2 linked regions of the Reyranella humidisoli genome follow. The protein of the gene in region 1 interacts with the protein of each later gene in a pairwise test. Links are inferred from orthologs where the notes say so. Each region holds a gene or a part of one and is shown on either strand. Other genes may lie near its edges.

Region 1 (3,660 bases):
GCAGCCTTGGGCACGGCCGGAGCGGCCACCGGCTTCGGCGCAGCGGCACCGGCAGCCCCCGCCTCGATGTGACAGAGCACGCCGCCCACCTGGACGGAGGCGCCCTCTTCCACGGCGAGTTCGGCGATGGTGCCGGCGACGCTGGCATTCACCTCGACGGTGACCTTGTCCGTCTCGAGTTCGCACAAGGGCTGGTCGACGGCGACCGCATCGCCCGCCTTCACCAGCCACTTCGCAACGGTCGCCTCGGTGACCGATTCGCCCAGAGCCGGAACCTTGATCTCGACGGCCATGACTACACTTCCTCTTCTCTACCCGCGCTCAACCGACAGTGAGGGCGCGGTCGACCAGATCGGCCTGTTCCTTGAGATGGTTGCGCGCCGACCCGGTGGCGGGCGACGCGGCTTCGGGACGGCCGACATAGAGCGGCCGCCTCGCCTTCGCCTCGATGTTGGCCAGCGCGCGCTCGATGCGGCGGTCCACGAAGTGCCAGGCGCCCATGTTCTCGGGCTCTTCCTGGCACCACACGATGTCGGCGTTCGGATACTGTGCAAGCCGCACCCCGAGCCGCGTGAACGGGAACGGGTAGAGCTGCTCGATACGCATGATGGCGATGTCGTCGATCTTGCGCTTGCGGCGCTCGGCGACGAGGTCGAAGTAGACCTTGCCCGAGCACAGGATGACACGGCGCACCTTGGCACCGTCGACGAGCTGGTCGGTCTCGACGAGGATGCGGCGGAACGAGCTGCCCGGACCGAAGTCGGCCAGGGTCGAGACGCAATCCTTGTGACGCAGCAGCGACTTCGGCGTCATCACCACCAGCGGCTTGCGGAAGGTGCGGCGCATCTGCCGGCGCAGCGCATGGAAGTAGTTGGCCGGCGTGGTCGGATTGATGACCTGCCAGTTGTCCTCAGCGGAGAGCTGCAGATAGCGCTCGAGGCGCGCGGAGCTGTGCTCCGGCCCCTGGCCTTCGTAGCCGTGCGGCAGCAGCATCACTAGGCCCGACATGCGCAGCCACTTGCTCTCGCCCGAGCAGATGAACTGGTCGATGATCACCTGCGCGCCGTTGGCGAAGTCGCCGAACTGGGCTTCCCAGAGGACCAGCGCGTTGGGCTCGGCCAGCGAGTAGCCGTACTCGAAGCCCAGCACGCCCGCCTCGTTCAGCGGGCTGTCGATCACCTCGTAGCGGGCCTGGCCTTCGGCCACGTGATTGAGGGGCACGTACTTGGCCTCGTTCGCCTGGTCGACCAGCACCGAATGGCGCTGTGAGAAGGTGCCGCGGCCGGAATCCTGGCCGCTGAGACGCACCGGCGTGCCTTCCGAGAGCAGCGTACCGAAGGCCAGTGCCTCGCCGGTCGCCCAGTCGATGTTCTCGCCCGTGTCGATCGTCTTGCGCTTCTCCTGGAGCTGTCGGACGATCTTGCGGTTGAGGTCGAAATCCTTCGGCGGCTCGGAGATCGCCCGCCCGACGGCCTTGAGCAGATCGAGGTCGACGGCGGTAACGCCCTTGCGATCCTCCTCGCCCGGCGCGACCGTGAAGCCCGCCCACTTGCCCTCGAGCCAGTCGGCCTTGTTGGGCTTGTAGTTGGTCGCGGCCTCCAGCGCCTTGTCGAGCTTTTCGCGCAGGCTCGCATCCATGGCGGCGACCTCGTCGGCCGTGACCACGCCCGCGGCTTCGAGTGAAGCGGCGTAGACTTCCTTCACCGAACGATGCGCGCCGATCTCCTTGTACATCAGCGGCTGGGTGAACATCGGCTCGTCACCCTCGTTGTGACCGTGCCGGCGGTAGCAGAACATGTCGATGACGATGTCGCGCTTGAAGTGCTGGCGGAATTCGGTCGCGATGCGCGCGACGTGGACCACGGCCTCGGGGTCGTCGCCGTTCACGTGCAGGATCGGCGCCTGCACGATCTTGGCGACTTCCGTGCAGTACGGGCCCGAGCGCGATTCGGTCGGCAGGGTCGTGAAGCCGATCTGGTTGTTCACGATGAAATGGATCGTGCCGCCGATGCGGTAGCCCGCGAGATCGGAGAGGTCGAGGCTCTCGGCGACCAGGCCCTGGCCCGCGAAGGCCGCGTCGCCGTGCATCAGGATGCACATGACCTGGCTGCGGTCGGTGTCGCCGCGCTGGTCTTCCTTGGCGCGCGCCTTGCCCAGGATGACCGGGTTGACCGCCTCGAGATGCGAGGGATTGGGCGACAGCGAAAGATGGATCACGTTGCCGTCGAACTCGCGGTCGGCCGAGGCGCCCAGGTGATACTTCACGTCGCCGGAGCCACGCATTTCCTCGGGCTGCGAGGAGCGGCCCTGGAACTCCGAGAACAGCGCCGTGTAGCTCTTGTGCATGACGTGCACGAGCGTGTTGAGGCGGCCGCGATGCGGCATGCCCAGCATCACTTCCTTCACGCCGAGCTGACCGCCGCGCTTCAGGATCTGCTCGATGCCCGGGATCAGCGATTCGCCGCCGTCGAGACCGAAGCGTTTGGTGCCGACGAACTTCACGTGCAGGTAGCGTTCGAGACCCTCGGCCTCGCCGACCCGCTCGAGGATCATCTTGCGGCCGGTGACGGTGAACTCGGTGTGGTTCTCGATGTGCTCGATGCGCTCCTGGATCCACGCCTTCTGGTCGGGATCGGAGATGTGCATGAACTCGACGCCGATCTTGCCGCAATAGGTCTTGCGCAGGCGCTCCATGATCTGGCGCAGCGTCGCGGATTCACCCAGCGCCAGCGAGCCGAATATCAGGATCGGGCGGTCCCAGTCGGCTTCGCCGAAGCCGTAGGTCGCGGGATCGAGTTCGCGATGCGGCGCCTGGCGCACGAGACCGAGCGGGTCGAGGTCGGCCTCGAGATGGCCGCGGATGCGGTAGGCGCGGATCAGCATCAGCGCCCGCGCCGTGTCCTGCGCCGCCGCGCGGATCTCTTCCTCGGTCTTTCCGGCAATCGCCGGCGCGGCAGCAGCGGCCCCCTTGCCGCCCTTGACGTTGCGGTTGGCTGCGGCCGGAACCGCGTCGGGATCGACCGCGCCGATCACCCGGGGGCCATTGGGCGCCCAGGACGCGCCACGCACCTCGGCGAGCACATCGCCCTTCTGCTCGGCCAAGGCGCCGAAGAAGGTCTGCCACTCGCCATCGACCGACGACGGGTCGGCGAGGAACTTCGCATAGAGTTCCTCGATGAAAGGCGCGTTTGCGCCGAACAGGAACGACGTCTGTTCTGCTCTCATGGCCCTTACTCCCTGGCCCGTATCCAGTTGCCGCCTGGCAGAGGCTTGGCGGCCCGTATCGCTTGTCAGCCCTTCATGGCCTTAAGCATTTCCTCGCCCAAAGCCGCGGGAGACTCCGCAACCCTGATGCCGGCCGCGCGCATGGCCGCGACCTTGAACTCGGCCGTATCGTTGCCGCCCGAGATGACCGCACCGGCATGCCCCATGCGGCGGCCCGGAGGCGCCGTGCGACCGGCGATGAAGCCGACCACCGGCTTCTTCGTGCCCGACGCCTTCAGGAACTCCGCGCCCTTCACCTCGGCGTCACCGCCGATCTCGCCGATCATCACGATGCCCTCGGTCTCGGGATCGCGGATGAACATGTCGAGGCACTCGATGAAGTTCGTGCCGTTCACCGGATCGCCGCCGATGCCGATGCAGGTCGTCTGGCCGAGA
Region 2 (3,080 bases), 3.3 Mb from region 1 along the record:
CCTCGCCTACTTCGCGCTGATCGCGGCCAACACTGTCGGCATCCAGCAGTTCGCGGTGCCGGCCTGGAGCAGCATGTTCGGCGTCACGGAGAACTACGCAGCTTTCTGCCTGATCGTGTTCATCGTGGGCTCGGCCGCAGGCATCCTGGTCGGTGGCTACTTTGCCGACCGCGTCCGCCGACACGATCTCGTCGCGGCGTTCGGCTTGCTGGCGGCTGCCTGTCTCACCGTACCGGTCGCCACCCAGACCGTGTCGCCGACCTTCCTGCCGATCCTGCTGGCGCTGGCGGGCGCGGCGGGCGGCATCACCAATCCGTCGCGCGACATGATCGTGCGCAACGCCACGCCGCCCGGCGCGTCGGGCAAGGTCTTCGGCTTCGTCTATTCGGGCCTCGATATCGGCTCGTTCGTGGCGCCGCCGCTGTTCGGCTTCCTGATGAGCAGCGGCCTGCCGGCCGTGATCTTCTGGATCGCCGTGGGGCTCTACACGTTCAACGCCGGCATGGTGATGCTGATCCGGCACAGCAGCACGCCGAAGCCGGCCTATCCGGCGGTGGCCGAATAGCCGTCAGGCGGCGGCTTCCAGCGCTTCCTGCGCGGTCAGCCAGCGCTTCTCGGCATTCTCGACCTCACGCTCGAGGCGGGCCTTTTCCTTCTGGAGTTCGGTCACGACCGTGCCGGGACCGGCATAGATCGCCGGGTCACCGAGCCTGGCCAGCACGCCGTTCAGCTGCTCGGTGAGGCGGGCCAGCATCTTCTCGGCGCTGTCGACGGCCTTCTTGAGCGGCGCCTTGCTGGTACGGTTGTCGGCGGCGGCCTTCCGCTGGTCCTTCTTGCTGGCCGCGTCGGCGGGCTTCTCCGGTTTGGCCGGGCGCGAGCCGCGCTCCTTCAGCAGCTTGGCCTGGTATTCGTCGATGTCGCCGTCGAACGGCTTCACCGTGCCGCCCTGAACGACCCAGAGCGCGTCGGCGACCATCTTCACGAGATGCGTGTCGTGGCTCACCAGCACGACCGCGCCCTCGAAGTCGTTGATGGCGTCGACCAGCGAAGCGCGCGCATCCATGTCGAGATGGTTGGTCGGCTCGTCGAGCAGCAGCAGATGCGGCGCGGTCCGGGTGGCGAGCGCCAGCAGCAGGCGCGTCTTCTCACCGCCCGACATGACGCCGACCTTGAGGTTGGCGCGATCGCGCGAGAAGCCGAAGCGACCGAGCTGTGCCCGGACCTTGGCCTCGCCGGCGCCCGGTCCGAGCGCGCGGGCCATGTGATCGAACGGCGTCGCCTCGAAGTCGAGGCTCTCTTCCTGGTCCTGCGAGAAATAGCCGACGCGCAGCTTGGGCGTCTTCTTGAACTGGCCTTCGCGCGGGTCCAGGCGCTGGGAGATCAGGCGGATGAAAGTCGACTTGCCGTTACCGTTCTGGCCGAGCAGCGCGATGCGATCTTCCATGTCGATGCGCAGGTCGAGGTTGCGCAGCACCAGCGGCCCGTCGGGATAGCCGACCGACACGTCGTCGAGCGTCTCGATCGGCGAGGCGAGGATGTCGGGCGAGGGGAAGTTGAACGAGATGCGCTCGTCGATCGGCACGGAGGCCACGGGGCCGAGCTTCTCGATCATCTTCATGCGCGACTGCGCCTGACGCGCCTTGCTGGCCTTGGCCTTGAAGCGGTCGACGAAGGCCTGCATGTGCTTGCGCTGCGCGGCGACCTTGGCTTGCTGGGCCGCATCGTTGGCGAGCCGCTCGGCGCGCGTGCGCTCGAAGAAGTCGTAGTTGCCGGTGTAGGCGACGAGCTTCTGCTGGTCGATGTGGACGATGTGGTCGCACACGTCGTTCAGCAGGTCGCGGTCGTGGCTCACCATCAGGACGGTGTTGCGGAAGCGCTTGAGGTGCTCCGTCAGCCAGATCATGGCCTCGACGTCGAGATGGTTGGACGGCTCGTCGAGGATCAGAAGGTCGGGGTCGCTGAACAGCGTGCCGGCCAGCGCGACGCGCATCCGCCAGCCGCCGGAGAACTCGCCGCAGGGGCGGGATTGCTTGTCGTTGTCGAAGCCCAGGCCGTTCAGGATCGAGGCGGCGCGGGAAGGTGCGGACGCCGCGCCGATTTCCTCGAGGCGGGCATGGATCTCGGCCAGGCGAACGCCGTCGTGGCAGGTCTGATCCTCAGCGAGGAGGGCGCTGCGCTCCACGTCGGCCGCCAGCACCGCGTCGATCACGGAAATGTCGCCCCCCGGCGGGTCCTGCGGGACCGAGCCGATCCGGGTGCGGCCCATCAGGTTGATCTCGCCGCTGTCGGCCTCGATCTGCCTCTGGATCAGGCGCAGCAGGGTCGACTTGCCGGCGCCGTTACGGCCGACCAGGCCGACCTTCCAGCCGTCGGAAAAGGCCGCCGAAGCGCGGTCGAAGAGCACACGCTCGCCGTGGCGGAAGGAGATGTCGTTGATGTGGAGCATGGGCGGCGGGCATTTACCACGCGCTTCAGCCGCAAACCAAGCTCATAGGGTCTGCTTGCCGGGCCTAAACGCCGCGTCTATAAGGCGCGCCCACAAGCTCGAAATCACGGACTGCACGAGGGAATTCATGGCCGTCGAACGTACTTTCTCGATCCTCAAGCCGGACGCGACCCGCCGGAACCTCACCGGCAAGATCAATGCGCGCTTCGAGGAGAAGGGCCTGCGCATCGTCGCCCAGAAGCGCATCCAGATGAGCCGCCAGCAGGCCGAGGAGTTCTACGGCGTGCACAAGGCCCGTCCGTTCTTCGGCGAGCTCTGCACGTTCATGACGTCCGGCCCGGTCGTGGTGCAGGTCCTGGAAGGCGAGAACGCCGTCGCGAAGAACCGCGAGATCATGGGCGCGACCAACCCGGCCAACGCCGACGCCGGCACGATCCGCAAGGACTTCGCCGAGTCGATCGAAGCCAACTCGGTGCACGGCTCTGACTCGGCCGAGAACGCCGCCATCGAGATCGCTTACTTCTTTGCGGGTTCCGAGATCGTCGGCTGAAGCCGGCGCCTCTCCACAATGAAAAAAGCGGCCCAAGAGGGCCGCTTTTCTTTTGCGCGGTCGGTGGCTCCGCGTCAGCTCAGG

What was found.
Region 2: the proteins of KQ910_RS01425 (region 1) and KQ910_RS17540 interact in binary tests that used the Escherichia coli proteins (3 or more experiments, as listed by UniProt). The link is inferred for Reyranella humidisoli from one-to-one orthologs.

The regions. Positions count from the first base shown.
Region 1 is NZ_JAHOPB010000001.1:287,721-291,380, forward strand. What follows is about bases 122-3,615. They hold KQ910_RS01425 (2-oxoglutarate dehydrogenase E1 component), read right to left. Parts: upstream 3,226-3,615; coding sequence 322-3,225; downstream 122-321. Other genes in these bases: odhB (2-oxoglutarate dehydrogenase complex dihydrolipoyllysine-residue succinyltransferase), read right to left, coding at 122-293; sucD (succinate--CoA ligase subunit alpha), read right to left, coding at 3,291-3,615. In the rest of the region: more of odhB, read right to left, coding at 1-121; more of sucD, read right to left, coding at 3,616-3,660. UniProt on the Escherichia coli protein: E1 component of the 2-oxoglutarate dehydrogenase (OGDH) complex which catalyzes the decarboxylation of 2-oxoglutarate, the first step in the conversion of 2-oxoglutarate to succinyl-CoA and CO(2).
Region 2 is NZ_JAHOPB010000001.1:3,627,603-3,630,682, forward strand. The notes cover bases 8-2,921. They hold KQ910_RS17540 (ABC-F family ATP-binding cassette domain-containing protein), read right to left. Parts: upstream 2,447-2,921; coding sequence 569-2,446; downstream 8-568. Other genes in these bases: KQ910_RS17535 (MFS transporter), read left to right, coding at 8-565; ndk (nucleoside-diphosphate kinase), read left to right, coding at 2,574-2,921. Outside these bases: more of KQ910_RS17535, read left to right, coding at 1-7; more of ndk, read left to right, coding at 2,922-2,996; KQ910_RS17550 (aa3-type cytochrome c oxidase subunit IV), read right to left, coding at 3,071-3,080. UniProt on the Escherichia coli protein: Genetic data indicate it may be involved in ribosome assembly or function.